3 regions of the Streptomyces sp. NBC_01450 genome follow, and region 1 is predicted to be linked to each of the others. Evidence: riboswitches for the same ligand, from Rfam matches in the RefSeq annotation. Region 1 holds a riboswitch; each other region holds the start of a gene.

Region 1 (10,241 bases):
GAGCACACCGCCCACGGCGGGCGACACGGCGTTCAGCAGCAGCGCGAGCCGCAGATCGTCCTGGCCGACCACGGCCGTGAACGGGAACGGGGTACTCACTGGTCGTCGCCCTCCAAGTCGCCTTCGAGCTCCAGATAGGTGGCGCGCAGCCGCTCCAGCGTGTCCGCGTCCGGCTCGGCCCACAGCCCCCGGTCGGCGGCCTCGAGCAGCCGTTCCGTGATGCCGCGCAGCGCCCATGGGTTGGACTTCTTCATGAAGTCCCGGTTCTCCGCGTCGAAGACGTACTCCGCGCTGAGCTTCTCGTACATCCAGTCGTCCACGACCCCGGCCGTGGCGTCGTACCCGAACAGGTAGTCCACGGTCGCCGCCATCTCGAAGGCGCCCTTGTAGCCGTGCCGCCGCATGGCCGCCATCCAGCGCGGGTTGACGACCCGGGCACGGAAGACACGGTGCGTCTCCTCGCCCAGCGTGCGGGTCTTCACCTGGTCCGGTACGGCCGAGTCGCCGACGTACGCCTCAGGGCTCGCGCCCGTCAGGTGCCGCACCATCGCGACCATGCCGCCGTGGTACTGGAAGTAGTCGTCGGCGTCGACGAGGTCGTGCTCGCGGGTGTCCACGTTCTTCGCGGCGACGGCGATCCGCCGGAACGCGATCTCCATGTCCCCCCGCGCCGCCCGCCCGTCGAGCCCGCGCCCGTAGGCGTAGCCGCCCCACACCGCGTACACCTCGGCGAGGTCGGCGTCCGAGCGCCAGTTGCGGGCGTCGATGAGGGGAAGCAGCCCGGCGCCGTACGCGCCCGGCTTGGAGCCGAAGATGCGGGAGGTGGCGCGGCGCCGGTCGCCGTGCTCGGCGGTGTCCTCGTCGGCGTGCGCGCGGACGTAGTTGCGGTCGGCGGGCTCGTCCAGCTCGGCCACCGCGCGCACCGCGTCGTCGATCAGGCCCACGACGTGCGGGAACGCGTCCCGGAAGAAGCCGGAGATACGGACCGTGACGTCGATGCGGGGCCGGCCCAGCTCCTCCAGACCCACCACCTCGAAACCGGTCACGCGGCGCGAGGCGTCGTCCCAGACTGGGCGGCAGCCGAGCAGCGCGAGGATCTCGGCGATGTCGTCGCCCTGGGTACGCATCGCGGACGTGCCCCAGACCGTCAGACCGACGGACTTCGGGTACTCGCCCGTGTCCTGCAGATACCGCTGCACCAGGGAGTCGGCGAGCGCCTGCCCGACCTCCCAACTCAGCCGGGACGGGATGGCCTTGGGGTCGACCGAGTAGAAGTTACGGCCGGTCGGCAGGACGTTCACCAGCCCGCGGGTCGGTGAGCCCGACGGGCCCGCGGGGACGTAACCGCCGTCCAGGGCGCGCAGGATGTGGGTGATCTCATCCGTCGTCCGGGCCAGGCGCGGCACGACCTCACGGCAGGCGAACTCCAGCACCGCGACGGTGTCGGGGAGTTCGACGCCCAGCACCTCCCGTACGAGAGCGGTGCTCTCGGACGTCACCCAGCCGTTCGCCTCCATGCCCTCCGCCATCCGGCGGCACAGCTGCTCCAGCAGGTCGATCGCGTCGGCCCCGGTCCGCGCCGGGCCCTCGACGAGGTCCGTCAGCTCCACCGGCACCTTCACCGGCGCGCCCGGCTCGGCGAGCAGCTCCTTCTCGACCAGGCCGAAGTACTCGGCGAGGCAGGCCCGCAGTCCCGGCAGCGCGTTCGCGGTGCCGCCCCACACCTGGGAGGCGCGCAGCACGGCCAGCACGAGGTTGACGCGCGGCTCGGCCTCCGGGCCGCCGCCGAGGATGTGCAGTCCGTCGCGGATCTGCACGTCCTTGATCTCGCACAGATAGCCGTCGATGTGCATCACGAACTCGTCGAACGCCGCGTCGTCCGGCTGGTCCTCCACATGCAGGTCGTGGTGGAGTTCGGCCGCCTTGACCAGCGTCCAGATCTGCGCGCGGACCGCCGGTGCCTTCGTCGGGTCCAGGTCGGACACCAGCGCGTACTCGTCGAGCAGCTGCTCCAGCTTCGCGAGGTCGCCGTAGGTGTCCGCGCGGGCCATCGGCGGTACGAGGTGGTCGACGACCGTGGCGTGGCCACGGCGCTTGGCCTGGGTGCCCTCGCCGGGGTCGTTGACGATGAAGGGGTAGATGAGCGGGAGCTCGCCGAGGACGGCGTCCGGCGCGCAGCCGCCGCTGAGCCCGAGGCCCTTGCCCGGCAGCCACTCCATCGTGCCGTGCTTGCCCATGTGCACGACGGCGTCCGCGCCGAAGCTGTTTTCGAGCCAGCGGTATGCCGCCATGTAGTGGTGCGACGGCGGCATGTCCGGGTCGTGGTAGATCGCGATCGGGTTCTCACCGAAGCCGCGCGGCGGCTGGATCATCACGACGACGTTCCCGAACTGGAGGGACGCCAGGACGATGTCGTCGCCGTCCACGTACAGGCTGCCCGGCGGCTCGCCCCACGCCTCCAGCATCCCGCCCCGCAGGTCCGGGTCGAGTTTGTCGAACCACGCCCGGTAGTCGGCGAGCGGCACACGCGCGGGGGCGGCGGCGAGCTGCTCCTCGGTGAGCCATTCGACGTCGTGGCCACCGGCGTTGATGAGCCGGTGGATCAACTCGTCGCCGTTGTCGGGGTGCCCTTCGACGGCGTACCCGGCGTCCCGCAGCGCGTCGAGCACCCGTACCGCCGAGGCGGGTGTGTCCAGGCCGACCGCGTTGCCGACCCGGGAGTGCTTGGTCGGGTAGGCGGTGAAGACGAGCGCGAGCTTCTTGTCGGCGTTCGGCTTGTGCTTCAACCGGGCGTGCCGTACGGCGATTCCGGCGACCCGCGCGGCGCGCTCGGGGTCGGCGACGTAGACCGGGACGTCGTCGGGACCCTGCTCCTTGAAGGAGAAGGGGACGGTGATCAGGCGGCCGTCGAACTCGGGGATCGCGACCTGCATCGCCGCGTCCATGGGGGAGAGGGCGGCGTCCGAGGCGTCCCAGGCACTCCTGGACGAGGTCAGGCAGAGTCCTTGCAGCACGGGGACGTTCAGGTCGGCGAGCGCGCCGATGTCCCAGGCCTCCTCGTCGCCGCCCGCGGAGGCCTCCGAGGCGTGCGTGCCGCCCGCCGCGAGCACGGTGGCGACCAGCGTGTCGGCCTTGCCGAGGATCTCGTACAGGCCCGCGTCGGCGCCGCGCAGCGAACCGCAGTACACGGCCAGCGCGTTGGCGCCGCGCGCCTCGATCGCGTCGCACAGCGTGTCCACGAACGCGGTGTTGCCGGACAGCTGGTGGGCCCGGTAGAAGAGCACGCCGACGGTCGGGCGGCCCTCGACGAACGCGCGCTCGCCGTGGACGCCGTACTCCGGCATCTTCCGGGGCTCCTCGAAGCCCTCACCCGTGAGCAGCACGGTGTCGGAGAGGAACCGGGCCAGTTCGGTGAGGTTGTCCGGGCCGCCCTGGACCAGGTAGCGCAGCGCCTCGGCGACGACACCGGCGGGCACCGACGACTCGGCCATCAGTTCGGCGTCGGGCACGGACTCCCCGCCCAGCAGCACGGTGGGGATGCCCGAGGCCTTCAGCTTCCGCAGCCCCTCCTCCCAGGCGCGCTTGCCGCCGAGGAGTCGTACGACGGCGATGTCCGCGCCCTCGACGAGAGAGGGGAGTTCGCCCTCGACGTCCACCCGGGTCGGGTTGCCGATGCGGTACGCGGCGCCGGAGGCACGTGCCGCCAGCAGATCGGTGTCGGCGGTCGACAACAACAACACTGTGCTCATGCGGGCGCTCCCGGTGGAATGAAAGGCAGTCCTTGCGGCGCGCCCGACTCGATGAGCCGCCACAGCGCGTCCGTGTCCGCGTGTTCCTCGATCAGATCGCCGAGCCGGTCCAGCTGCTCCTCGCGCAGCGCGGCGAACGACGTGTCGGCGGCCGGCACGAATCGGCGGCCCGCGGCGGCCGCCACCTCGCGCAGGAAGGCACGCCGGAAGCCGTCCGACTCCAGCGCCCCGTGCCAGTGCGTGCCCCAGACGGCACCGACCCGGCACCCGTCCAGACCGTGTCCGTCGTCATCGGAGATGAACGCGTCACCGCCCATGACTTCGGCGACACCGTGATGGATCTCGTACCCCTCGACGTGCTCGCCGAGGGCCTCCCCGACGGGCCGGGTCAGGGTCTTCTCGCGTGCGAACCGCACGCGGACGGGGAGGAGTCCGAGCCCGTCGACATGACCGGCGCGTGACTCGACCTCGTCCTGGATGTGCTCGCCGAGGATCTGGAAGCCACCGCAGATGCCCAGTACGGGCCGGCCTTCGGCGGCCGTGCGCACGACGGCGTCCGCGAGTCCACGCTCGCGCAGCCACTCCAGCGCCTTCACCGTCCCCCGGGTTCCGGGGACGACGACGAGGTCGGCGTCGGCCAGCTCCTCGGCCCGGTCCACGAACCGCACGACGACACCCGGTTCGGCGGCCAGCGCGTCCACGTCCGTGAAGTTGGACATGAGCGGGATCGCGCAGACGGCGACGCGCAGCACGTCCTCGCCGACGGGGGAGGTCACCCGGGACTCCCGGACCGCTCCCCGCAACGACACCCGCAGCCCGTCCTCCTCGTCGATGCCGAGGCCGTGCTGGAACGGCAGGACGCCGTACGTACGCCGCCCGGTGAGGCCGTGGAGCATGTCGAGTCCCGGCTCCAGCAGGGAGACCTCCCCTCTGAACTTGTTGACGAGGAACCCGGCGACGAACTCCTGGTCCTCGCGCGACAGCAGCGCGACCGTCCCGAAGAACGAGGCGAACACACCCCCGCGGTCGATGTCGCCGACGACGAGCACGGGCAGCCGCGCATTGCGCGCGATCCCCATGTTCACGATGTCGGTCCGCCGCAGATTGATCTCGGCAGGACTGCCGGCCCCCTCACAGATCACCGCGTCATACGTGCCCCGCAACTCGGCGAGGCAGTCCAGCACCGTGGTGAGAAGGGCTTCCTGCCGCCCGCCGTGGTAGCCACGGGCGGTCATCTCGCCCACGGGCTTTCCCATGAGGACGACCTGACTGCTGCGGTCGCTGCCCGGCTTGAGCAGCACGGGGTTCATGAGCGCGCTCGGCTCCACCCGGGCGGCCTGCGCCTGCATGGCCTGCGCGCGCCCTATCTCGGCGCCCTCGCGCGTCACGAACGAGTTCAGGGACATGTTCTGCGCCTTGAAGGGCGCGACCTTGACGCCCTGCCGCACCAGCCACCGGCAGATCCCGGCGGTCACGACGCTCTTGCCGGCGTCGGAGGTGGTCCCGGCGACGAGCAGCCCGCCGCTCATGACGTACGCCCCTTCCTGAGAAGCCTCTGTACGAGCAGCCGCCCGCCGGCACTCACGCCGAGGGCGAGCCAGCCGACGCGCCGTGACAGCCGTACGGCTCGTTCGATGTCGTCGACGTGCACGGCGCGCCCGGCGCCGTTGAGTTCGGGACGGTGCTCGACGCGCCCGCCGTAGGAGAGGGTGCCGCCCAGGCGCACCCCGAGCGCCCCCGCGAACGAGGCCTCCACGGGCCCGGCGTTGGGGCTCGGATGCTTGACGGCATCGACGCGCCAGGCCCTCGCGGCCCCGCGTGGGCTGTCACCCGCGAGGGCGGCGAGCACGGCGGTGAGACGTGCCCCCGGCCATCCGGCGACATCGTCGAGCCGCGCGGAGGCCCACCCGTACCGCCGGTACCTGGGGGACTTGTGACCGACCATGGCGTCAAGGGTGTTGACGGCCCGAAAGCCCACGAGCCCCGGGACTCCGCCCACGGCCCCCCACACCAGGGCGCCCACGACGGCGTCGGAGGTGTTCTCGGCGACGGACTCGACGACGGCGCGTGCGATGCCGTCGGCGTCCAGGGCCTGGGGATCCCGCCCGCACAGATGCGGCAGCCGCTCCCGGGCCGTCTCGATCTCCCCGTCCGCGAGGGCGTCACCGATGGCCCGGGCCTCCCGCCCGAGCGTGGTGCCCCCGACGACGGCCCAGGTGGCGGCGGCCGTCAGCGCGACGGACGCGGCACGTGAGGGGCGTACGGCACGGGACGCGACGGCGGCGAGTCCGGCGGCACCGCCCACACATACGGCGGTGTGCAGGGCGCCCCACCCACGGTGGTCCCGCCACAGCACCCGCTCCACGGCTCCCGCGGCCCGCCCGAACACGGCGACCGGATGCCCCCGGCGGGGATCGCCGAGCAGCAGATCGCCGAGGAGGCCGGCGGCGGCGCCGTACGCGAAGACGCGATCGGCACGCACGGGGTCAGCCGACCGTCAGGTCGGGTGGAACCGTCGCTCGCAGGGCACTTGGGCAGCCGCGCATGGCGTTATGTCCTCACTCAGGGTGTCCACGCCCTGGTTCGACGAGACCGGCGGGGAGAGTTCCTGGCTCCCGGGGAGTTACTTCCCCGGTCACAGTGGCGGGACCGCGCCGGATTCACACCGGCTTCCTCTTCTGTCGCCGTACTTGGCTCCGGCAGTCCACCACGGGTTGGAAGACCCGTCAACTTGCTGTTGACCTGCACGGGGAGAGTGTGCGAAGGCCCACATACAGGTGGGGTGCGGGACGGTGATCCGTCCCGCACCCCACTCGAAGTGGTGCCCGTTTTGGGTTACTTGCCGACGATCAGGAAGATGCCGTACGCCACCGCCGCGGCGCACGCCGCGAAGCAGACGTACGCGCCGGTGACCGCGAGGGTCGCGGAGCCGCCCTGGGCGGACGCGGACTCGCGCTTGGAGAGGCCGACGATGCCGAGGGTGAAGAGGCCGACGAGGCCGACGGTGGTCACGAGGCTGACTCCGAAGACGGAGCCGAGGGCTGCCCAGTCGATGTGCATGCTGTTCTGTCCTTACACCGTGGCCGGGCGGGTGGGCTCCGCGTCCGGGGACGGGATGGTGGTCTTCAGGTCGCCGGACAGGTCGCCGGTGACGGGGCCCGCGGGCGGCGGGGTGACGGCGGCCATCGCGGTGGTGACGACGCCCGCGGGCTCGGCGGCCCCGTAGTCGATGGCATTGACGTTGTCGACGGTGACCGGCTGGCGGCGGGAGAGCTTCCAGATGGTGCCGGCGCCGGCGACGAGCAGCGCCCCGGTGAGGACGATGCCCCACGTGCCCTGCTTGGTCAGGAACTCGGCGGAGGCACCGGCCAGGCCGGCGGCCGGCAGGGTCAGGCCCCAGGCGACGAACATCCGGGTCGCGGTCGACCAGCGGACCACACCGCCCTTGCGGCCGATGCCCGAGCCCATCACCGCGCCGGAACAGACCTGAGTGGTGGAGAGGGAGAAGCCGATGTGCGAGGAGGCCAGGATGGCCGTCGCGGCGCTGGTCTGGGCGGCGAAGCCCTGCGGCGGCGCGAGGTCCGTGAGGCCCTTGCCCATGGTGCGGATGATGCGCCAGCCGCCCAGGTAGGTACCGAGCGCGATGGCCGTACCGGCCGAGACGATGACCCACAGCGGGGGGTTCGAGCCCGGGGCTATGACGCCGCCGGTGACCAGCGCGAGGGTGATGATGCCCATCGTCTTCTGGGCGTCGTTCGTGCCGTGTGCCAGGGAGACCAGGCCGGCGGAGGCGATCTGGCCGGCGCGGTAGCCCTTGGCGGTCGCCTTCTCGTCGGCGCGGTTGCCGATCCGGTACGTCAGCCGGGTGGCCAGCATCGCGGCGAGTCCGGCCACGATGGGCGCGGCGACCGCGGGGATCAGCACCTTGGTGACGACGGTCGAGCCGTTCACCGACGACCAGCCGGCCGACATGACCGCGGCGCCGATCAGGCCGCCGAACAGTGCGTGGGAGGAGCTGGAGGGCAGACCCAGAAGCCAGGTCAGCAGATTCCAGAGGATGGCGCCGACGAGCGCCGCGAAGATCACCTGGACGCGAATGCCCTCTTCGTTGATGATCCCGCCGGAAATCGTCTTGGCGACCTCCACGGAGAGGAACGCGCCGACGAGGTTCAGCACGGCGGACATGGCCACCGCCGTCTTGGGCTTCAGAGCGCCGGTCGAGATGGTCGTCGCCATCGCGTTGGCAGTGTCGTGGAAACCGTTCGTGAAATCGAACACGAGAGCGGTGACGATCACGATTCCGAGGAGGAGCGTGATGTGTTCCATTTACCCAGGCTTCTGTTTGGCGTCAGTGGCAGGTGGACCGTAGGCAACCTGAGTGAACGGAAGATGAACTGGGGCGGGCGTTGGGGTGTATCAAACGGTGGACCGCCCCTCCGCTTGTAAGGGTCAGTGTGCGGGAGGGGCGGCCCGATGGTTTACCAGATGTTCGAACGGAGGCGGAATTTCGGGTTCCGCCGAGGGGTCTTCGAGGGTGCCTAGCCCTTGGCGAACCGCTTGAGCTGGGTCAGGGATCCGTTGAAGAGATTCTGGTCACCCGGGAGCGTGCCGCTGTTGTCGTACTGCCAGAACGTCCACATCGACCAGCCGGCCGGCAACGCGCCCGTGTCCGCGGAGTCGTAGCGGGCGAGCCACAAGGCGTGGTTCGCGGCGAAGGCGCTGCTGCCGCCGGTGCAGGTGTTCCACCAGTGGGTGGTCGTGTAGATGACCGGACGGCGGCCGGTCTCCTGTTCGAGTTCGTCGCTGAACGCCTGGATCCAGCTCACGATCCCGGCCTTGCTGAGGCCGTAGCACTTGTGCTTCTTGTCGTACGGGTTGTACTCGATGTCGAGCGCGGGCGGCAGCGTCCAGCCGTCCGCGCGCCAGGCGCCGCCGTTGCGCACGAAGTACGCGGCCTGGGTGGCGCCGGACGACTTGTCCGGCACCGCGAAGTGGTAGGCGCCGCGGAGGATCCCCGCGTCGCGCGCCCCGTTGTACTGCCGGCCGAAGTAGGGATTGCGGTACGTGTGGGATTCGGTCGCCTTCACATAGACGAACCGGGCGCCCTTGGCCTTCGCGCCCCGCCAGTCGACGTTCTTCTGGTGCGAGGAGACGTCGTGGCCCTTGGGTTTGGCCGCCGCCGCGACCGGGGCCCCGGCGAGAGCGGTCCCCGCGGCGGTGAGTGCCGCGACGGCTGCCGCCGCCGCGAGGACGCGGGCACGACGAAGGAGTGGTTTGTGATCACGGGCCATATTTCCCCCCGGAATGGCGACGTGCGTGACAAATCCCCCAGAGGCTATTGGAAGATCGTTGAAAGGCCATCGATCGCCAGCCAATCACCCCGAGAGGGTGCTATGTCCCGCTATGTGCCCTTACGGACGTTTGGCTTCCGCCCTAAAGTGCCCTCGCCGACAGCCGGTTGACGCCCGCGCCTGGCAGGATCGCCGCATGGCTGAGCAGCGGCGGGACGCACGGGAAGTGCGGGACGCGAGGCAGAGCGCGCCGGGCGCGCACCAGCGGGAGGTGGCGGCCGCGTGGGACGAGCTCGTCGCGACGGCCCTCCGGACGGTGGCCGACGGACTGGTCGTCGGTACGTCGGGCAACGTCTCCGTCCGCGTCGGCGACATGGTCCTGGTCACGCCGACGGGAGTGCCGTACGACCGGCTGAGACCCGAAGACGCCGTCGGCGTGGACCTCGAGGGCCGGCAGGTCCTCGGTTCGCTCGCCGCGACGAGCGAACTGCCGATGCACCTCGCGATCCACCGCGCCACCGACGCGCGGGCCGTCGTCCACACCCACGCCGCGCACGCGACGGCCGTCTCGACCCTCGTCACCGAGCTCCCCCTCATCCACTACATGACGGGCGCGCTCGGCGGACCGGTCCGAGTTGCCCCCTATGCGACCTACGGGACCCCGGAGTTGGCCGAGAACATGCTCCAGGCCCTCACCGGCCGCACGGCCTGCCTCCTCCAGAACCACGGCACCATCGCCTACGGAGCCTCACTGGCCCAGGCGTTCGACCGCACCGCCCAACTGGAATGGATGTCCCGCGTCTGGCTCCTGGCGTCCTCCGTGCCCGGCCTCTCCCCGACGCTGCTCTCGCCGGAACAGGTGGGCGAGGCGGGGGAGCGGCTGCGGCGCTACGGGCAGGACGGCGGGGCCGGTCCCCGCTGATCCGGCGCGGTGCGGCGACCCGGAGGCGGGAGTCCGTCGCCCGCTCCCGCTGGCCGACCCGGCGCCGCGCCGGGAGACTGAACCCGTGCGTACTGTCAAAGCGACGGCCGCGGCCGTCTCCGTAGCCCTGGCCGCGGGCGCGGCCTCCGTGGCGGCGGGCCGGTTCGCCAGCGACGCCGCGCTGAAGGCGCCGCCCGGCAGGCCGCTGCCGACCGAGCCCCGGCTCACCGTGCACTCCACGGCCGCGGGCCGGATCACGCTCACCCGTGACCTGGCCTC
Region 2 (10,241 bases), 7.9 Mb from region 1:
CCCGCCGTGGTACCGCACTGGGCGACGCGCTTGCCCCAGTCCGAGGAGGTGTCGAACTGCGGGTACGGGTCCCAGAAGGTGTACGTCGCCGACTTGCCGGAGGAGGCGGAGGAACCCGAACCACCGCCCCCGCAGGCCGCGACGGAGGCGAGGGTGCCGACGGCGACACAGGTGGCGAGGAGGGTTCTGCGGGTGTTTCGCATTGCGGTGACCTCGTTGTCATGAGTGGTCATGCGGGGTGACGGGGCTGACGGGGGTGACAGAGGTGACGGGGTGCGCAGGGGGCCGGAATCAGGAGGTGGGCAGCCAGACGCGCATGCTGCCGTCCCGCCGGTTGGCCCAGGCGTAGTAGGGGATCGCGGTGAGTTCGACGGGCGCGCCCGAGGGCACGCGGTCAGGGGCGGCGTCGGCGGAGCGGTAGGGCCACCAGCCGACGTCCGGGACCGGGCGCCGATGCCCCGTGGCGACCACGGTGGTCACACCGCCGAGCAGATCCGGCCGTTGCTTCACGGCGAGGGGGTGCGCCGTGTCGATGACGACGTCGTCCAGACCGCCCCCGGGGTGGTCCACCTGCTCCAGGCAGTACACGAGCGGGCCCCGCTCGATCGCCACACAGCCGCGGACCGCGTCGACCCGGGGGTCGGCCGCGGTGAGGCGGGGCTCCAGGCCGAGTTCGAGGACGACCCGGTCGCCCGGTGCCCAGGTGCGTTCCAGGCGCAGCCAGCCGTCGGCGACGGGGGCGTCGTTCTGGTCGTACGTCCGGTCGCCGCACCGGACGCGGTACTCGTGGCACCACTGCGGGACGCGCAGGGACAGCGTCCAGGGCCGCTCCCGCGGGGTCTCCTCGACGGTCAGGGACACCGCGCCGTGCCAGGGGTAGTCGGTCTCGGCGGCCACGGTGACGGGCGTGCCGGCGAGGTCACCCCGGTAGTGGCCGCTGACGTACTGGTGGATCTGCAGGCCCTGGCCCCCGGCGTCGGTCGAGGACAGGTAGTGCTCGAGTCCGGCCAGGAGTCGCATCACGTTCGGGGGGCAGCAGGCGCAGCGGAACCAGCGGGTGCGGCGGGCCGACTGATCGCCACCCAGATCCGTGTGGCCGTCGCGGACCTGGAGCGGATTGACGTACAACCAGCTCTCGCCGTCCAGCGAGACACCGGCGAGGAACCCGTTGTAGAGAGTGCGCTCGATCAGGTCGCTGTAGCGGGCCTCGCCGGTGAGCAGGGCCATGCGCCAGCTCCACTGGATCGAGGCGATGGCGGCGCAGGTCTCGCAGTAGGCACGTTCGTTGGGCAGCTCGAACGGGTCGCCGAAGTCCTCCTTGTCGTGGTGCGCCCCGAGACCACCGGTCAGATGGGTCTTGGTCGTGGTCATCGCCCGCCACAACCGCTCGGCGGCGGAGCGCAGTTCGGCGTCGCCCGTCTCGGTGGCCACGTCCGTCGCGCCCGCCAGCAGATACAACTGGCGCACGGCGTGCCCTTCGACGGTGACCGCCTCGCGCAGCGGCACGCGGTCCTGGCAGTACGCCTCGCCGCCGAGCAGGCCGTGGCCGTAACGGTCGACGAAGTAGCCGGCGAGATCCAGATAGCGCCGCTCACCGGTCTCCCGGTACAGCTCGACCAGGGCGGTCTCCACCTCGGGGTGGCCGTCGATGCCGTCGATCGGCCGGCCACTGCCGGGAAGGCCGAAGACGGAGTCGATGTGGTCGGCGAAACGGCTTGCCACGGCGAGAAGTTCATCGCGCCCGGTCGCCCGGTGATGGGCCACCGCCGCCTGGATCAGATGGCCCGCGCAGTACAACTCGTGGCCCCAGCGCAGGTCCTGGTAGCGCTCGCCGTTCCGGCGGACCTGGAACCAGGTGTTGAGGTAGCCGTCGGACTGTTGCGCGCCGGCGACCAGAGCGATGATCCGATCCACGTCGGCGGCGAGCTCACGCAGGTCGGGGCTGCTGTCCTCACCGTCGGCCGACGGCCCGCTCTGGGCGAGCTGCCAGGCGGCGGCCTCCAGCCACTTGTAGACGTCGGTGTCGACGAAGGGGTACACGCCCTGGAACTCGCCCTGTGCCGTGCCCGCCGCCAGACGCAGGTTGTGCAGGTTTCCCGCGGACTCCAGCAGGGCGGGGCCCTGCGGGATCGAGGTGTGCGCGTTGACCTCACGGCGGTCGTGCCAGAAGCCGGTGCGCACCTCTGCGGCGGCGGGACGCAGCACGGCCTGGGCGTCCGGGCCGAGGCGGACCGGGCCCGCGGGGGCGGCGCCCTCTGCGGGGGAAGCCGAGAGGCCGGTGGGGGAGGGCAGGGCGGAGTCTGTGCGGGGCATGGTTCTCCGGGGAGGTGGTGGCGGGGAGGGGATCGGCATGCGGGGCAGGGCGCGACGGCCCCCGTGCACGAAAGGCGGGAGGTTCTCGGAACTCGTTTGAGCAACCGTTTTTCCTGTCGAGAAGTAGAGGGCAGAGGGGTAGTCGGGTCAAGGGTCACGGCAAGAGATTTTTCTGTTGCCCGGTGGCTGGTACTCACCCCGGGGAGGCTGCGACGATGGACGGGTCGTTGCCATCCAGGAAAAGGTTTGCTCGTGACCGCTGCTCCAGATTCCCGCTCCGCCGGCCCGGCGAAGCTCGCCGACGTCGCCGCCCTGGCGGGCGTCAGCGTGGGTACGGCGTCGAAGGCGCTGAACGGCGGCGGGCGGATGCGCCCCGAAACCCGTCAGCGGGTCCTCGACGCCGTGGACGCACTCGGGTTCCGGCCCAACCAGCACGCGCAGAGCCTGCACACCGGGCGGAGCTGGACGGTCGGGCTGATGACGACCGACGGCATCGGCCGCTTCAGCACCCCCGTACTGCTCGGCGCCGAGGACGCGCTCGGGGCCGGCAAGATCTCCGTGCTGCTGTGCGACACCCGCGGCGACGCGATCCGGGAACAGCATCACTTGCGCAACCTCATGGACCGCCGTGTGGACGGCATCATCGTCACCGGCCGCCGTACGGACCCCCGCCCGCCCCTGAACGGCATCGAGGCCGTCCCCATCGTCTACGCGCTCTCGCCGTCCTCCGACCCGGCCGACACCTCGGTGGTCTCCGACGACCGGGGCGGGGCCGTACTGGCAGTCGAGCACCTGCTGGCCACGGGCCGCACGCGCATCGCGCACATCACCGGCCCGGTACACCACGCGGCCGCCCGCGACCGGGCCCGGCACGCGGTGGAGCATCTGGAGCGGGCCTCCCTCGAACTCGCGACCGGGCGGGTCCACCACGGGGAGTGGAGCGAGGCATGGGGGCGCCGCGCCGCCGACGCGGTGCTGCGCACGGCACCGGACACGGACGCCTTCTTCTGCGGCAACGACCAGATCGCCCGGGGCGTGGCGGACGCGCTGCGCGAGCGGGGGGTCGACGTGCCCGGTGACATCGCGGTCGTCGGTTACGACAACTGGGACACGATGGCCCTGGCCAGCAGGCCGCCCCTCACCACGATCGACATGGACCTCGCCGAGATCGGCCGGATCGCCGCCCTGCGACTCCTCGAAGCCATCGACGCCGACCCGGCGCCGGGGGTGCACACCGTCCCCTGCCGACTGATCGTCCGCGAGTCCAGCTGAGCGTTCCGGGAGGGGGATCGGCGCATCCACGGCGGGCGGATGGCGTGGGCGTCGAGGTGGCGCGAGGCTCGGCCGAGGAGCAGCGGCCCCGCCCTCGCACGGCGGCCCGCGACAACGCGGCCGCGGCGCCCGGCCCCCTTGCCGCGCTCGGCGTTGTCCGCACCGGCGAGCGGGACGACCGCCACGCGTTCGCAGGGCACACTGGCCGGTATGCCTGTCTCGCTGCATCACATCGTCATCGACGCGCACGACCTGCCTGCCCTGGCCCGGTTCTGGGCCGAGGTACTGGGCTGGCGGATTCTGTCCGAGCGGGAGCGGGAGGTGGTGATCGGGCCGGACGAGACCGCGCCGGTGGGCATCTGCTTCATGCCGGTGACGGACCGAAAGGTCGTGAAGAACCGCCTGCACCTCGATCTGACGTCCGCCGCCGAGGACCGGGAGACCGAGATCGAACGCATCCTCGCGCTGGGCGCCCGCCGGGCGGACGTAGGGCAGAGCGGCAGTGAGTCGTGGACCGTGTTCGCCGATCCGGAGGGGAACGAGTTCTGCGTGGTCCGCCCGAAGGAGACCCTCATCAACTAGGGCCCGTCTGACAATTCCCGTCGTCGGAATGCCCGCGGTCGGCGCCTGCTCAGTGAGTGGTGCCTTCGGCGTGGCCGAGCGGTCTTCCGAACGTCACGTTCCAGCGTCCGGCACGCCCGCTGAACTCGACGGCGTTCAGTGGCGGTACGTCGATCCGCCAGAAGGCGGACTCCGGTGCTCCGAGGGCCCGCACGGCCGCGGCTCGTACGACTTCCGGCTCGACCACGGCGACGGTCCGGCCCGAGAGCTGCGCGACCTCATCCAGCCAGACCGTGACCCGCTCGCAGAGGTGGAGCACCGACTCGCCCCCGTGTGGGGCGGCCGTGGGGTCGGCCAGCCAGAGCGCGACGGCGTCCGGTGCTTCGGCGCTGACGTCGGCCAGCGTACGGCCCCGCCAACCGCCCACATCGAGTCCCGTCGGCGCGGTCTCGACCGTGTCGTCGAACCCCAACGCCGAGGCGGTCTCCCGGCATCGCGGGGTGGGGGAGACGAGTGTCCGTTCGGCTGCCCTGAGCGAGCCGGCGGCCGATCGCGCACGCGCGGTGCCGGTCGCGTCGAGCGGGCTTCCGTCGTCGAAGCGTGCCTCCCGCAGCGCCGCACTGATCGCGGGTGAGATCATCATCAATCGGCTGGTCATTCGCCCACTCTCATGTCCGACTTCCCTGTCCGTCCGGGGAGTTCGCAGCCCGCGCAGAGCATAGGGCGCATTCCCCGCCACCTTGTGCGCCCTTGGCCGCGCCTCCGCTTCGCGGTACGTTCTCGTCGACATCGACGACGGTCGGCGGAAGCCGGTGAGATTCCGGCACGGTCGCGCCACTGTAAACCGAGTGCCCATGCCTCCTCTTGGCGGCCTGAGAACCGGGCAAGTCAGACCCGCGCCAGTCGTCCTGTGCACCACCGAGACGGGACGCGAGTTCCCCAGGAGGTTCTGCCTTGGCACAGTCCGCTGTTCAGCCGGCCACCACCCCCACCGCCGTACCGGCCAAGCTGCCGATCGCCGCGATCGTCCCCTGGGCGGTCTTCTTCGGCATCCTGATGCTGGTCCTGCTCTACTTCGTCGGCGCCGAGCAGGGCGCCACCTCCCTCGTGTCCGGCGAGAACGTCCACGAGTGGGTCCACGACGCCCGCCACCTGCTCGGCTTTCCCTGCCACTGACGGCGACGAGGAAACGTCCTGAAGCACCCGCCAGCCCGTTAGCCCCCCAAGCTGCCGTCCGTCGGCGGCCCCGACACGACTACGGCCCCGATCGCCATGGTGATCGGGGCCGTTGCGTCTGTCCCCTCTTGTGAGGGAAACCCGCACGGTCGGCCGCGCTGCTCATGCCGAGCGCGGGTGATCGGGCGTGTCGTGGAGGGCGGCGAGGTGCTCGAGCAGCAGGCCTTCACGAGTGGACCAAGGGCAGACCTCGACCGCCTTGGCCTCGCAGGCCTCCATGAGGGCCTCGGCCACCAGGGCTCCGGCCAGGGACTGTTCGGCACGGTGCCGGGAGATGCCAGGGAGCTTGGCGCGGCGGACCGGATTCGCGGCCGCCAGTACCGGGACGCACGCACGCAACTGGGCCAGGCCCAGCTTCCGTTGCGAGCGGTGTGCCTTGCCTCTGGCGGCGGCGAGCCGGGCGAGCTGCTCGAACGTCTTGGAGCAGGCCAGCACGCGTGTCCCCGGTTCCGCCCGAGGCAGGTCGGGGACGGCTTCCAGCTTTCGACGCAGATACCGACGGATCTCGTTGAGCCCCTGTTTCGACGGGGCGATGCCGCCGGGCAGCCAGTCACGGGTGATTCTGCGGGCGCCCAGGGGCAGGGAGTGGACGCTGTGCGGCTGGTCTCCGGTACCCGAGGCGATCTCCACGGTGCCGCCGCCGACGTCGAGGACCAGCAGGCGCCCGGCCGTCGGGCCCGCCCACTGGCGGGCCGCCACATAGGCGAGCCGCGCTTCTTCTTCGCCGTCCAGCACGCTCAGTCGGGTACCCGTTCGCCTGGCCACACGCCGGATGACCTCGTCGCGGTTGGGTGCGTCCCGGATGACGGAGGTGGCGAAAGCGAACATGTCGGTTTCGCGCAGTCGAGGGTCGGAGGCGACCGCCTGGGCCACGGCGCGCTCGACGCTCTCCACCCCGGCCTCGTCGAGTCGACCCTTCCGGTCGAGCGTCTCGTGCAGTCGCAGACGCACCTTGTGGGAGAACACCGGCTCCATCACCGTGCCCGGCCGCGACCGCACCACCGTGAGCAGAGCGCTGTGGCACCCGACGTCAAGTACACCGGCCTGCCGCATCCAACCGCCTCCCCTGGTCTCTGTTTCCTCCATGCCGGACCCGATCGAAATCGTCTCCCCATGCTCCGACGGCCCCGCCACCGATGCGACGGGACTTCCGGTCCACTGCGTGCGCGTCCCCTCACCAACCGTGAACACTACGTGCCGCCCGGACAAGGCTGGGCCACAGCCGATTTCGAACCCGGGCGCAGGAAGAGCGACCTCACGCCCCCGGCCCCTGCGTGGCATCGATCTCGCTGACAAGGACCTCGATGCGGGCCTTGATCTCGTCCCGGATGGGGCGCACGGACTCCACACCCTTGCCTGCCGGGTCCTCCAGGGCCCAGTCGAGGTACTTCTTGCCAGGGAAGACGGGACAGGCGTCGCCGCAGCCCATGGTGATCACATAGTCGGACGCCTGGACGGCCTCGGTGGTGAGGATCTTCGGCTTCTGGGCGGCGATGTCGACGCCGACCTCCAGCATGGCCTCGACCGCGGCCGGGTTGACCTGCTCGCCCGGGATCGAGCCGGCCGAGCGGACCTCGATCCGGTCGCCCGCGAGCTGCGAAAGGAAGCCCGCGGCCATCTGTGAACGCCCGGCGTTGTGCACACAGACGAACAGCACGGAGGCGAGCGGAGTGGCAGACATCGGTACTTCTTTCGCGGTCAACAGCCGTACGGGGGTGAGTGCCGGCCGGAAGGGTGCGAACCCTGGTCGGCGCGGGCCGGAACTCGTATCAGCCTCGAGTGATGTGACAGTATCAGTCCATGCTGACGTCAGCCGATGCTGATCTGATACGGGTCCTGGCCGACCCGCTCAGGCTCCGGATCGTGACCCTTCTCGCCCGGGAGACGCTCTGCACCACGCACCTGATCGAGGAGACGGGCGCCAAGCAGACCAATCTCTCCAACCACCTGAAGGTGCTGCGGGAGTCCGGGATCGTGGAGACGGAGCCGTGCGGCCGGTTCGTCTACTACCGGCTCAAGCCCGAGGCCCTTGCCTCCCTCGCCGGTCAGTTCACCGACCTCGCCGAAGCCGCGCGTACCACCGTCGAGAACAACACCAAGCGGTCCTGCCCCTGACCGCCGGAGAGTTAGGGTGCGCTGGTCAGTGTCTGGGAGTCGAGGAGGTCCTCGCTGTACAGGTCCTGCACCCAGTTGGTCTGGTAGATGGTCTCCAGATACCGCTCACCCAGATCCGGGGCGATGGCCACCGCGGTCAACCCCCGTCCCTTTTCCCGGCCAAGCCAGTCCATCGCGCCGCTGACCACGGTGCCGGTGGACCCCCCGAACAGGAACCCGCGCCTGGCCAGCCGATGGCAGGTCCGGATGGTGTCGGTCTCCGCCACGCGCACCACGTCGTCCACATAGGACTCGTCCAGGAGCGGCGGCCGCCTGCTCGCGCCCAGGCCGGGAATCATCCGCCGGCCGGCGGCGCCCCCGAACGTCACCGATCCCACGCTGTCGACGGCCACGATGCGCACCGGGCGGTGCCACTCGCGGAAGTAGCGCGCGCAGCCCATCAGGGTTCCGGTGGTGCCGGCCCCGACGAACAGCACATCCAGTTCCGGGAACTGCCGGGCGATGGCCGGCGCGGTCCTGCGGTAGTGGGCCATGCTGTTGCCGGGGTTGGTGTACTGGTTGAGCCACACATAGCGGTCGTCGGAGGCACACAGCGCGCGCACGTGGTCGATGCGTGCGCCGAGGAAGCCGCTGACGGGGTCGGGCTCGGTGATGAGGTGGACCTGGCTTCCCAGGGATTCCATCATCAGCCTGGTCGCCAGGTTGCAGCGGGAGTCGGTCACACACAGGAACCGGTAGCCCTTGGCGGCCGCGATCATGCTCAGGGCCACGCCCAGGTTGCCCGAGGACGACTCGACCAGAACCGAGTCCGGCGTCAGCAGGCCGTCGCGTTCGGCGGCTTCGACCATTTCGGTGGCGGCCTTGAGTTTGATCGATCCGGCGAAATTGAAGCCCTCGCACTTGAGGAACAGTGATTGCCCGAAGATTCCCTCAAGGTCGACGAAGAGGTCGTCCTCGTTGAAGTCCTGGGGAACGGATATGACGGGCATGGTCGGCTCCTTGACTGTGGTGAGGGGACTGCCTTCCGGCCGTTGATCCGTCTGGGTGCGGCCCGGGAGGAATTCGGTGTGGCGAGTTGCGACTCGCCGGAACTTCTCCAGTACGCCCGAATCCGGGCAGCCTTGTCATGCCACCGAAATTCGGGGCTTGACATGCGCTCTCTTCGCGCATAAGTGGCCGTTCCAGGGGTGAAACAGCGCGCATGGGCGGGCCCTACCCGGGCTGGAGCAAGGGGGCTGCCGGCCCTCATGGCCTGCCCCACTCAGGTATCCGCTCCCCACCCGGACACCGCTGGACGAGGCGGCGACGTTCAGCGCAATTCCCGGGTGTTTTCCCCTCGGATCGAACGGGCGCCTGTGAGATGCGGTCGTAAGTCGGGCGACGCGCACGGAAAGCAAGGGATCGCAGGGCGATGACCGGCAAAATGGGCGGGCTATCAAGGCCGGTGTGCTGCGTCAAGCCCCGAAATTCAGGGGCAGGACAGGAACTCCCCGGCCGGGCCTACTGGAGAGGCGGACACCACGAATCCGTCCGCACCTACCGCCGCTGAACGAAACGTCATCGAGGAGCTCACGTGCTAGAGAAATCCGTGGAGGTCTTGACGGCCGATCCGGCTGACATCTCGACCCTCCAGGACGGCGGGGACACCGACCCGGGGACGGACACCGAGAGGCGTCTGGCCGAGGTGCTGGCCGGCGTCGTGCGCGTCGAGCAGGTGCCGGCCGACAGCCACTTCTTCAACGACCTGGGCGCCGATTCCTTGGTGATGGCCCAGTTCTGCGCGCGGGTCAGGAAGCAGGGGGACCTGCCGACGGTGTCGATGAAGGACATCTACCGGTACCCCACCATCCGGAGCCTGTCCGCCGCGCTCGCCGATGCCTTGCCTGCCCCAGTCCCAGCCCCAACCCCTGCCCCCGTCCCGTCCCCGTCCGCGGAGGCGCCGGCGTCGGCACCGGCGCAGACACCGACCGACGTACAGACATCGGCCGAGGAGACGATGCGGGCGCAGACGCCGGCGGCTGCTCGTACACGGCGCTACCTCGTCTGCGGAACGCTCCAGTTCCTGATCTTCCTGGGCTATTCCTTCCTCGTCGCCCTGGCCGCCGAGGAAGGCCACCGGTGGATCTCCACGGGATCGGGTCTGTCCGACCTCTATCTGCGGTCCGTCCTGCTCGCCGGCGCGGGCTTCCTCGGCCTGTGTGCCTTGCCGGTCGTGGCGAAGTGGACGCTCGTCGGCCGTTGGCGGTCCGGGGAGTTCCCCCTGTGGGGCATGGCCTATCTGCGTTTCTGGGTCGTCAAGACCCTGATCCGCACCAGCCCCGTGCGGCTGTTCGCCGGTTCACCGCTCTACGTCCTCTACCTCAGGGCGCTCGGCGCACGGATCGGCAAGGGCGTCACGATCCTCTCCCACACGATCCCGGTCTGCACCGACCTGCTCACCATCGGTGACGGTACGATCATCCGTAAGGACGTGCTGCTGTCCTGCTACCGCGCCCACGCCGGCGTGATCCAGACCGGCCCGGTCACCCTCGGCAGCGATGTGCTGGTCAGCGAGCACACGGTCCTCGACATCGAGACCGCGATGGGCGACGGCGCCCAGCTGGGCCACGCCTCCTCCCTGCACACCGGCCAAGCGGTACCCGCCGGCGAACGCTGGCACGGCTCGCCGGCGCAGCCGACCGAGGTGGACTACCGGACGGTCGGCCCCGCCGACTGCCCCACCGCCAAGAGGACCGCGTACGGCG
Region 3 (10,241 bases), 1.3 Mb from region 1:
CGACACGGACGACAGAAGTGGATGAACCAGCGGAGGGACCAACGCACGGATCAACGCGAGAAGCAATGGAAGAACCGGCGGAAGAGATGCCGCCCAAACCACTTGTGTCGCTCCGCTCACTTCAGACGCGGCGAAGCGAGCTGGATTCTTCCAACTTTTAACAACTCCCGTCAATCCTTCACCGGTTCACCACTTCCTCCACGGAACACACTCCACGGCGCCCGACGGTTCGGAGACCGAGCGGCATGCCGTTCCGGCCGTGACGCGCGCGTCTCAGCCGCACGTCAGACGCCTCGCCAAGCACGCCGCCCTCCTCGATGCCCGGTCGGGCCATCACCAACGGCTCAGGAGGCCAGGTCCCGGTGACGACGCAGCAGTTCGGCTATCGCGCAGCGCGGGCAGCCGGCATCCGCATCGACGTCCAACTCCGAGTCCGGCTCCAACTCCGGCCCCTTGGCTCCGTCGGCGACACCGGAAAACGCGAGAGGGCCCCCGGAAGGTTCCGTGGGCCCTCACTCGTGTGTCGGGTCATGTCAGTTGGGGACGGCGACCGACCGGCTCGCGGTGGCCGTCACCGGCTTGGGATTCAGCAACCGCTCGGCCAACTCGCCGAAGACCAGGCCGAATCCGCCCCACAGGACGGTCTGGATGGCCAGCGCGGAGAGACGGAACCGCCACAGCAGGGTGGCGGGGAAGTCCTTCGGCACCTCATTGATGACCGGCAGGAAGGCATACGCCAGACCGATCACGACGGCGAAGGCGGCCACCGCGGAGACGGTGGCGTACCAGGTGCCGAGCCTGGGTGCCAGCCGTTTGCCCAGGATGGTGGCGGCGATCGCGAGGAGCACGCTGAGCAGCATCATCAGGAAGTACAGCGTGGTCCGCTTGCCGATGGTGTCGGCGTTGCCGACCGACGGCGGGTTGGCCGGGTACTTCAGGAAGGGCACGACGTACACGGCCAGCAGCGCGCAGCCGGACAGCAGCAGTGCGGTCGCCCGCGGGCCGAACCGGCCGACGCGACCGAGCGCGAAACAGAACGCGAGCGCCGCGATGCCGCCGAAGGCGACGCCGTAGAGCAGGACGCCGGTGGCGAGACCGGCGGTGGACTGCAAGGAGCGGGAGACGACTTCCATCTCGTGCTCGTGGGAGTGCGCTTCCTCGAAGCTGATCGCGCTGTCGACGTTCGGCTCGCCGAGGAAGTAGGCGGCGAGCAGGGCGAGCAGGCCGGCACCGAGGCCGGCGAGCATGCCCCGCACGAGAAGGTTTCTTACCGTTGCGGAGTTCATGACGGTGCTGGGGTTCCCCTCGGTCAGTGGCAGGGGAAACCGAGCAGGTGGCGGGCGTCGTGCACCCACTCGTGGACGTCCTCACCGGAGACGACGGCGGTGGCGCCCTGTTCGGCGCCGACGAAGTACAGCAGGACGAGCATCAGAATGCCGAAGAAGACCGCCCACGGAGCTATCGCCTTGAGCGGCAGCTTGGCGGGAACGACGGGGGTGGTGGCTGTCGGCTGGGCGACGGTCTGCGCCATGGCAGGACCTCCTCGGGAGTTCGCGTCCCATCTCGGTGGTGCACTGGACGACGGCTACGGGTCTGACTCACAAGAGGTCCCAGCGGGTTGGAGCTTCTCGTTCACAGTGGCGCGACCGTGCCGGTTTCCCACCGGCTTCCGTCTTGCCGTCGTCGATATCGCACCGACCGTACCGCGTGTCGGGTACGGGGCCAAGACCGCGCCACGTGGGGTGATCTTCCTCTCGCGCCGGGTGGCCGATCCCGTGTGCACAGCGGGTCGACGGTGACGGAACTCGGCCGGCCGCCAGGACCTGTCCGGCGGAGTCGTCTCCTCCGCGGGAGGCTGTCCGCCCGCGGGGGCCGCGAGCGTCACCGACCGCGCGAAGGCTCGGAGCGGGTTTCAGTCGACGACCGGCACGGACGGAGCACCTGGTGGCATGTTGAACGGCGTGACCACCTGGATCGCCGAGGGCAGCGACGGGCCGTCGTCGGGCAGCGCCTTGTGGGCGCGCATGATGATCTGGCAGGCGCGGCGCATGTCCTGGCGCAGGTCATGGTGGAGGACCGCGGACAGGCGGCCCTCGCGCAGCAGGCGGGTGTTGTCGTGGTCGAGGTCGTGGGCGATGAACACCGCGCACTCCCGCCCGAGTACGTCGAAGGCGCCGAGGGTGGCGAGGTTGCCCCCGCCCGCGGAGTAGACGGCGATGATGTCCTCGTCCCGCTCGAGCGCCTCCAGGACGAGATCGTGCTGGGTGGCGTCCAGGCCGTCGCTGTCGGTGACCTCCACCAGGGATCGCCTGGGGTCGGCGAGGCGCATCGCGCCACGGAAGCCCATCTCGCGTTCCTCCTCGCCTCGAAAGGAGCCCCGGCTGATGGTGGTGAGCACGTTGCCGGGCCGTTTGCCCAGCCACTGTCCGAGGAGGTAGGCGGCGGTGGCGCCGGCCGCGCGGTTGTCGATGCCGACGTACGCCAGGCGCGCGCTGTGGGGCAGGTCGGTCACCAGGGTGACGACGGGGATGCCGGCCGCGGCCAGCCGGGCGACCGCAGCCGCGATCTCCGGTTCGTCGGGGGCCTTGAGGATCACACCCCGCGTACCGCGCTTCGCGATCTTGTCCAGGGTTCCGATCAGTTCGGCGGGAGGGCAAGTCTCGCGGAAGTGGAAGCGCGAGCGCACGAGTGCGGGATGCAGGGAGGGCAGTTCGGCTTCGAGTGCGTCCCGTACCGCGGTGGAGAACCGCTCCGGGGTCTGCATCACGATGTCGATCATGAAGGTGCGGCCCCCGAGCCGGACCTGGCTCTGCTGGCGGTCCAGGTCCTTGATGGCTTCGTGCACCTCCCTGATGGTGCTCTCCGTCACGTTGCCCCGCTGGTTGAGGACGCGGTCGACCGTGGCCGTGCCCAGTCCGGCCTGCCGGGCGATTTCCCTGATCGGGTAGCGGTGTCGCATGACTGACCCCAAAGGCCGTTGATGGATTTTTGATGCACCGATAAGCATTGAATGATGGGTTCGGGTTCTCAAGACTGGCAGAAATGCACGGACTGCGAAAGGACTCGGATGTCTCCCGTAACCGCAGGAGCGCGCACTTGGTTGACCGAGGCGGACTGCGATCTCGACGTGTTCCGCTCACTCGTGGAGCAGCGCACCGACCCCGCCGACCACCCCTCGGCCGAGCGGGTCGAACAGAACGTCCCGCTCTACGACAGCGATCGGCTCCGCTCTCTGGCGAGCTCCCCGGAGGGTCGTCGGAGCGTGCAGGACGAGTTGGTCCGGGCCCTGTCGGACGGGCCCGGCATCGTGGTCCTCAAGGGCGCCTTCCCGGACGCGGCCGTCGTGGACCGGGCATCGGACGCCTTCCGCACGCTGATCGAGGAGGAGCGCGCGAGCGGCACGGCCCGCGGCGACCACTTCGCCAAGCCCGGCGCCAACGACCGCGTCTGGAACGCCTTGGACAAGGTGGCCGTACGGGCGCCCGAGGTGTTCGCCGACTACTACGCCAACGACGTTCTGGAGCTGATCGCCGAGGCCTGGCTGGGTCCCGCCTACCAGGTCACCTCACAGGTCAACGTGGTCAACCCGGGCGGCGCGGCGCAGAACGTCCACCGCGACTACCACCTCGGCTTCCTCTCCCAGGAGCGGGCGGCGGCCTATCCCGCGCACGTCCACCGGCTCTCTCCGGTCCTGACCCTGCAGGGCGCGGTGGCCCACTGCGACATGCCCGTCGAGTCCGGCCCCACCCTCTACCTTCCGCACTCGCAGAAGTTCGAGCCCGGCTATCTCGCCTGGCGACTCCCGCGGTTCGTCGAGTACTTCGACGCCCACCACGTCCAACTCCCCCTGGAAAAGGGCGACGCGGTCTTCTTCAACCCGGCGCTCTTCCACGCCGCCGGGCACAACCGTTCGACCGACATCAGGCGCATGGCCAATCTGTTGCAGATCTCCTCCGCCTTCGGCCGCGCCATGGAGACGGTGGACCGCCAGGCGATGGCGAACGCGCTGTTCCCGGTGCTGCTGAGCCGCAAGTCCGAGGGCGTCTCGGAGGACTGGCTGCGCCGCGTGATCGCGGCCACCGCCGAGGGCTACCCCTTCCCCACCGACCTCGACCTCGACCCGCCGGTGGACGGTCTCGCCCCGCCCTCCCAGGCGGACACCGTCTGGCAGGCCGTCACCGAGGACTGGGACCCCGAGCGGCTGCGCCAGGAACTGCGGGCGGCCGCCAAGCGCCGCCGGAGCTGAAAAGGACACAGCGCTCATGGGACTGCTCGAGGACAGGGTCGTCCTCGTCAACGGCGGCATCCAGGGCGTCGGCCCGGGCTTGTGCGGGCCTGAAATTTGTCAGCGGCCATTTCTGTTTCCTGGATTCCTCATGTTCGGAAAAGACGCCGGCACGCAACGAATGGCAGTGCCAAGAACAGGCGACAAGAACAGACAGCAAGTCGCCTCGGCGTTCTTGGACGCCCCGCACGTGCCGGTCAATCCCTCAGAAGACATCAAGGACCCATCAGGCCCGCATACGGCTACGCGACCGCGCGCAGCACCGCGCGCAGATGTTCGGCGCTGGCCCACACATCCTCGACCGGCCCCTTCGCCTTGGGCTCCTCGGTCAGGATGGTGTCCTGTTCCAGGACGTACCAGCCGTCGTAGCCGCGTGCGCTGAGGTGGGTGACGATGGCCTGGACGTCCACGTCTCCCGCGCCCAACGGGCGGTACATGCCCTTGCGCACGGCCTCGGTGTAACTGAGCTGTCCGGACTGGACCTTGGCGGCGAGGGAGGCGTCCACGTCCTTCATGTGGGTGTGGGCGATACGCTCGGGCGCCTGGCGGGTGAGCTCGGCCGGGTCGGTGCCTCCGATGAGCAGGTGCCCGGTGTCGAGGCAGAGCGAGATCGCCGAGTGCTCCAGGACGCGTCGGACCTCGTCGCCGTTCTCGATCATCGTGCCGACATGCGGGTGCAGGACGGCGCGTACGCCGCGTTCGGCAGCCAGCGAGGCCAGCCGGTCGAGGTTGGACAGCAGCAGCTTCCAGCCGTCGGCGTCGAGCTCGGGGCGCGAGTCGTAGCCGTCCTGGCCGGTGACGGCCGACAGGACGAGAACCTCGGCCTTCGAAGCGGCGTAGCTCTCCAGGAGCTGTTCGGCCTCGGGCAACGGGTCGTGTCCGGGCACGTGCAGCAGCAGCGGGGTGAAGCCGCCGACCGCGTGGAGGTCGTGGTCGGCGAGGACCTGGGCCATGGCGTCCGGCTCCCCGGGCAGGAAGCCTTCGGGGCCGATCTCGGTGGCGGCCAGGCCGACTTCGCGCATCTCGTTCAGCACCCGTTCGGGCGTCAACTGGTAGCCCCAGCCGGGTACTTCGCACACGCCCCAGGAGATGGGGGCGCCGGCGATCCTGTTCAGGGGTGAGGTGGTCATGCTGTGGCCTTTCGGTGGTTCCACTCGGGGTTGGCGACCGCGGCTGGTGGGCGGCCCGCGACGCCGCCCGCGACACCGCGGGCGGCGTCGACGAAGGTCAGGGTCATCGCCCGGCACGTCATGCCCATCAGATGAGGGGTCAGGACGACATCGGGGTGGACGAACAGCGGATGGTGTCGGGCCGGCTCGGGGTGGGGTGGGACACGTCCGGTCCGACGCCCGACGACCGGCCCGACTCCATGGCGGCCAGGGTGGCCTCCGGGTCGGTCAGCGGTCGCGGCCCCTTGGTCACGCGCGGGGCCACGGCGAAGACGCCCTCGGCGACCGCCAGGTCATCGGGCGAGGGATCGGTGACGAACGTGACCCGCTCCCCGAGGACGGGGCCCACCGTGTCGGTGTCGACGGGTCCGAGGGTCCCGGATCCGCCCCGACCCCGCCGACGCCGGCCATCGGCTTCCGACAAGCAGTTCCGCAGGCGCCATCGCCCTCTCCCTCCAGAACCGTCAAGGCTGGTCCGTGCTTCTCCAAGGAGCCGCGAGGAGCTCCAAGGACCTTCGAAAGACCTCTCCCAAGGTCGAAGAAGAACTGCTCGGCCAACAGCCGGGCCGTTCGCCTGGGCGCAACGCTAGGCCGCCCCCAGGGCATTTCTGAAGGGGCAGAACCCATCATTATCCCGTCATTGGACACATCTTTTTTCCATCACCTGTGCTGCCAGTGCGCTCGCCCGGGGGGAACCCTTTCCCCGATTTACGGTTTTGGCGACATTTCGGGGGCTTATCGGCGGGGCCTGGCACCTTTCCGGAGATCCTGCCGGGTGCCCGCCCGGCAGGCGTGCGACACGCAAGGAATTCACCACCCCTCCGCCGCGAAGGCGGTCGGCGGCGGGTCGCTGCTCGCGCTCGCGCCGGGCAAGGGGATCCACGCTCACCGGGAGGCGGAGCCTCTCGGCGCCCGGCCTCATCACGCGGTGCCACATTCGCGGAGGACGCCGTCCAATCAGGAGGACACCGTCCAATCAAAGGTGTGCTCGTTGTCACACGCATTTCGCTGTCACAAGGTGCCGACGAGTCCGGTCACTGCTTGTGGCTCGATCCTTGGAGGTGGTGACCAGGCATTCACCGGGTCAATGATCCATGATCACCGGACACTCGCGGTGAGATCCCTGAGCGCGCGCGACCCGCTCCCGCGGCAACACGGCCGCGTATCGGCCGGCGTGTCTTGTGGCCCGAACCGCGGAGCTGGACTGAAGGCAAAACACGTCGACATGACCGCGAAACCCCGACAGGTATGGCTGCCCACGCAGTTCACCAGTCTCGCCGACCTGCCCGCCGGACTGCGTTACGCCCGCTGGGACGGCCTTTCGGCCTTTCCGTCGGACCCAGCCGAAGTGGAGTTCTATGTCCCGCCACTGGTTCAGGACATCGGCACCATCAGCAGGCCCCTCCCCCGCATGACTCGTCTCGAGGCGGTCCAGGCTCTCAGCTCCGGCACCGACGAGCTGCGAGCCGAACTGCGTCGGCTACCAGGCCACGTGACCCTGTGCAACGCCCAAGGGGTCCACGCCCGGAGCACGGCGGAGCTGGCTCTGACGCTGATCCTCGCTTCGCTGCGGGGACTGCCGGAGTTCATCCATGCCCAGGACCTCGGGGTGTGGAAGCCCAACGTTTTCCCGTCCCTGTACGAGCGATCCGTGCTCGTCGTCGGATACGGCGCCATCGGCTCCGCCCTGGAGGATCTCCTGGTCCCCTTCGGCTGCGCGGTGACCCGCGTCGCACGCGACGACCGGGATTCTCCCCGTGGTCCAGTGCATTCCGTCTCACACCTTCCCCGGCTCGTCGCGGAGGCGGACGTCGTGGTGTTGGCGACCCCGCTGACTCCCGCTACCCGCCGACTGTTCGACGCGGACCTGCTGGCGCGCATGAAGGATGGCGCGCTCCTCGTCAACGTGTCCAGAGGGGCGGTGGTCGACACCACCGCCCTGCTGGAGGAGGCGCACAGCGGCCGTCTGCTGGCCGCGCTCGACGTGACCGATCCGGCGCCGCTCCCGGCGGGACACCCGCTTTGGGCGACACCCGGAGTGCTGATCACTCCGCACGTCGGCGCGTTCACTCCCTCGTTGTGGCGCCGTCTCGAAGAACTGATCCGACGCCAACTGAAGCGGTTCGCCGCAGGTGAGGAGCTTGACAACATTGTTTCACCCTGATGCGGGGAGCCCGTTGGAAGCGGTTCGGCCGCTGATTCCGCTCCTCGCCGACGAAGCCGCACGCACGGACGCCGAACGCAGGCTCACCACCGCGAGTGTGACCGCCCTTCGCCAGTCCGGCATGTTCCGGCTGGGCACGCCCGCCGCTTACGGCGGTCATGGCGCGGACGTCCGTACCGCGGTGGAGGTGTGTGAGGAACTGGCGCACGGATGCGCCGCCAGTTCCTGGATCGTGGCCATCGCATACGGCGGCAACCTCTTTGCTTCCCAGCTCCCGGATGCCGAACGTGCGACCCTCTGGAAAGACGACCCGGACACGTTCGTCTGCGGTACGGCCAACCCGTCCGGAACAGCGCGCCGTACGGACGACGGCTGGACACTGAGCGGACGCTGGCCCTGGATATCCGGCATCCACCACGCACCCTGGACTCTGCTCGGCTTCACCTGGACCGACGACGAAGGCGGTGGCCCGGAGCGCGGTATGGCCCTGGTCCCCACGTCCGCCCTGACGGTCGACGACGTATGGCACATGGCGGGGATGCGAGGCACGGGCAGCAACATGGCGGTGACGGAAGGGGTGTATGTGCCGGACTCACGCGTCATCTCCCTCACAGACATGGCGAACGGCTCCTATCGGCGACGTCATCCCGACGAACCGCGCATCACCTTCCACCTCTCCATCAACCTGCCGCTCGTGGCGACCGCCGTAGGCATCGCCGCAGCCACCCTCGATCGGGTGGTGAAGGCCGCGACCGAAGGCAAGCGGGCGGTCTCACCGCTGTACCACCTGGTCGCCGAAGCCCCTTCCCACCAGCTGAACGTGGCGGACGCTGCCGTCCTCATCGACACCGCGCGCCTGCACCTGCTCCGCGCCGCCGACGAGGTGGACACCGAGGCCCGCGCCGGCCACCGCCCGGCGCTCGCCGACCGGGCCCGGCTCCGTATGGACGCCGCCCACGCCATGGGGTGTGCCCGCCAGGCCGTGAGCCTCCTGCTCGACACCGCCGGCGCGGGCAGCTTCGCAGACGGCTCGGACCTCCAAAGAGCGTGGCGCGACATCGAGACGGCATCGCGGCACGCCGCGCTCAGCGTCCAGACAAGTAAGGAGATCTACGGTCGCGCGCTCCTGGGGGCGAAACTGCCGCCGAGTCCGGTCATCTGATGAGGAGCCGAGACATGCGCACCACGACAGCCGAGGACACGGGCACCGCGAGTGGGGAGCCGTCGTTGCCACGGGTGGCCCTGGTCACTGGAGCCGGGCGAGGAATCGGGGCGGCGATCGCCACCGAGTTGCACCGGCTGGGACTGCGGGTAGCCCTGCTCGACCGCGACGCGGACGCCGTGGCGGGACTGGCACGCGAGCTGGACCCCGACAACGGCACGACTCTGCCCCTCGGCGTCGACGTGGACGACATCGAGGCGGTGGAGGCGGCGGTACGCGAAGTCGCCGACACCTGGCACTCGCCCGACGTACTGGTCAACAACGCCGCGCGCACCGTGGCGGGCTCCGTATGGGACATCGGGCTGGACGAGTGGGACGCCGTCATGGCGACCAACCTGCGCAGCGTCTTCGCCCTGACCCGGCTGTGCGCGCAGCAGATGCGGCGGCGGGGGTGGGGGCGCGTGGTCAACCTCGCCTCTCTGGCGGGCCAGCAGGGCGGAACCCTCGCCGGCGCCCACTACTCAGCCGCCAAGGCCGGCGTTCTGGCGCTCACCAAGGTGTTCGCCAGGGAGCTGGCAGCTCAAGGCGTGACGGTCAACGCCGTCGCACCGGCCGCCGTCCTTACGCCGGCTGTGGACGAACTGGGCGCGGCGGCGGTGTCCGAGGCGGCCCGAAGCATCCCCGTGGGACGCCTGGGCAGACCGGCGGAGGTCGCCGCCCTCGTGGCCTACCTGGTGAGCGAGGAGGGCGGCTACGTCACCGGCGCCACCTTCGACATCAACGGCGGTACCCACATGCGCTGATCAACGGGGTGGATCCAACGTGGACTCGGAGATGGCATCCGCCTCGTCCGCTGAGTAGTCTCCGGGGCATGCGGATCTCCGTTTCCTCGGACATGGACGAACCCGTGGCCCGCTCCCTCGTCACGGAGTTGCGCAGCCGCGGCCACGAGGTGCTGACGCACGGGGCACTGCACCCCGGGGACGACACACAGTGGGCGGCCTGCTCGGAGGCGGCGGCCCGCGAGGTCGCCACCGGGACAGCGGACCAGGCGGTCGTATGCTGCTGGACCGGTACGGGCGCGTCGATCGCCGCGAACAAGGTGCCGGGCGTACGAGCGGCCCTGTGCACGGACGCGTACACGGCGGACGGCGCACGTCGCTGGAACGACGCCAACGTACTGGCACTCAGCCTGCGGCTGACGTCCGAGCCTCTCCTCAGGGAGATCCTCGACGCCTGGTTCGCCGCCGAGGCCAGCGAGGACGCCGACGATCGGGAGAACGTGGCCCGCATGGGACGACTCGACCTGGACAGAACCGCTCCGTAACCGGGTCAAGAGCCCGTCGCCGCCCAGGAGGGGCCTCGATGCCACAGAAGATCACCACTTTCCTCATGTTCGAGGGCAGGGCGGAGGAGGCGCTGACCTTCTACGTGTCGCTGTTCGAGGACGCAGAGGTCGTC

The links. Region 1 has a riboswitch for cobalamin ahead of OG568_RS37435 (cobalamin biosynthesis protein). Riboswitches for the same ligand answer to the same signal wherever they lie in the genome.
Region 2: another riboswitch for cobalamin. It lies ahead of OG568_RS02415 (CbtB domain-containing protein); the one in region 1 lies ahead of OG568_RS37435 (cobalamin biosynthesis protein).
Region 3: another riboswitch for cobalamin. It lies ahead of OG568_RS43270 (CbtB domain-containing protein); the one in region 1 lies ahead of OG568_RS37435 (cobalamin biosynthesis protein).

Annotation. Positions count from the first base shown of each region.
Region 1 covers NZ_CP109480.1:8,427,110-8,437,350, forward strand. Annotated here, with positions in the region: gene OG568_RS37420 (putative cobaltochelatase) at 1-99, opposite strand, end outside; gene cobN (cobaltochelatase subunit CobN) at 96-3,749, opposite strand; gene OG568_RS37430 (cobyric acid synthase) at 3,746-5,278, opposite strand; gene OG568_RS37435 (cobalamin biosynthesis protein) at 5,275-6,231, opposite strand; cobalamin riboswitch at 6,333-6,473, opposite strand; gene OG568_RS37440 (hypothetical protein) at 6,585-6,809, opposite strand; gene OG568_RS37445 (inorganic phosphate transporter) at 6,822-8,075, opposite strand; gene OG568_RS37450 (lysozyme) at 8,288-9,040, opposite strand; gene OG568_RS37455 (class II aldolase/adducin family protein) at 9,237-9,962, shown strand; gene OG568_RS37460 (alpha/beta hydrolase family protein) at 10,048-10,241, shown strand, end outside.
Region 2 covers NZ_CP109480.1:513,229-523,469, reverse strand. Annotated here, with positions in the region: gene OG568_RS02440 (sugar ABC transporter substrate-binding protein) at 1-203, opposite strand, end outside; gene OG568_RS02435 (glycoside hydrolase family 127 protein) at 292-2,313, opposite strand; gene OG568_RS02430 (LacI family DNA-binding transcriptional regulator) at 2,566-3,585, shown strand; gene OG568_RS02425 (VOC family protein) at 3,796-4,167, shown strand; gene OG568_RS02420 (histidine phosphatase family protein) at 4,217-4,804, opposite strand; cobalamin riboswitch at 4,904-5,064, shown strand; gene OG568_RS02415 (CbtB domain-containing protein) at 5,101-5,322, shown strand; gene OG568_RS02410 (Ppx/GppA phosphatase family protein) at 5,485-6,435, opposite strand; gene OG568_RS02405 (arsenate reductase ArsC) at 6,638-7,063, opposite strand; gene OG568_RS02400 (ArsR/SmtB family transcription factor) at 7,183-7,497, shown strand; gene sbnA (2,3-diaminopropionate biosynthesis protein SbnA) at 7,509-8,486, opposite strand; gene OG568_RS02390 (Pls/PosA family non-ribosomal peptide synthetase) at 9,071-10,241, shown strand, end outside.
Region 3 covers NZ_CP109480.1:9,697,202-9,707,442, reverse strand. Annotated here, with positions in the region: gene OG568_RS43275 (CbtA family protein) at 534-1,286, opposite strand; gene OG568_RS43270 (CbtB domain-containing protein) at 1,310-1,531, opposite strand; cobalamin riboswitch at 1,567-1,715, opposite strand; gene OG568_RS43265 (LacI family DNA-binding transcriptional regulator) at 1,913-2,959, opposite strand; gene OG568_RS43260 (phytanoyl-CoA dioxygenase family protein) at 3,068-4,246, shown strand; gene OG568_RS43255 (sugar phosphate isomerase/epimerase family protein) at 4,528-5,415, opposite strand; gene OG568_RS43250 (hypothetical protein) at 5,555-5,803, opposite strand; gene OG568_RS43245 (2-hydroxyacid dehydrogenase) at 6,680-7,618, shown strand; gene OG568_RS43240 (acyl-CoA dehydrogenase family protein) at 7,632-8,780, shown strand; gene OG568_RS43235 (SDR family NAD(P)-dependent oxidoreductase) at 8,795-9,583, shown strand; gene OG568_RS43230 (RpiB/LacA/LacB family sugar-phosphate isomerase) at 9,652-10,107, shown strand; gene OG568_RS43225 (VOC family protein) at 10,146-10,241, shown strand, end outside.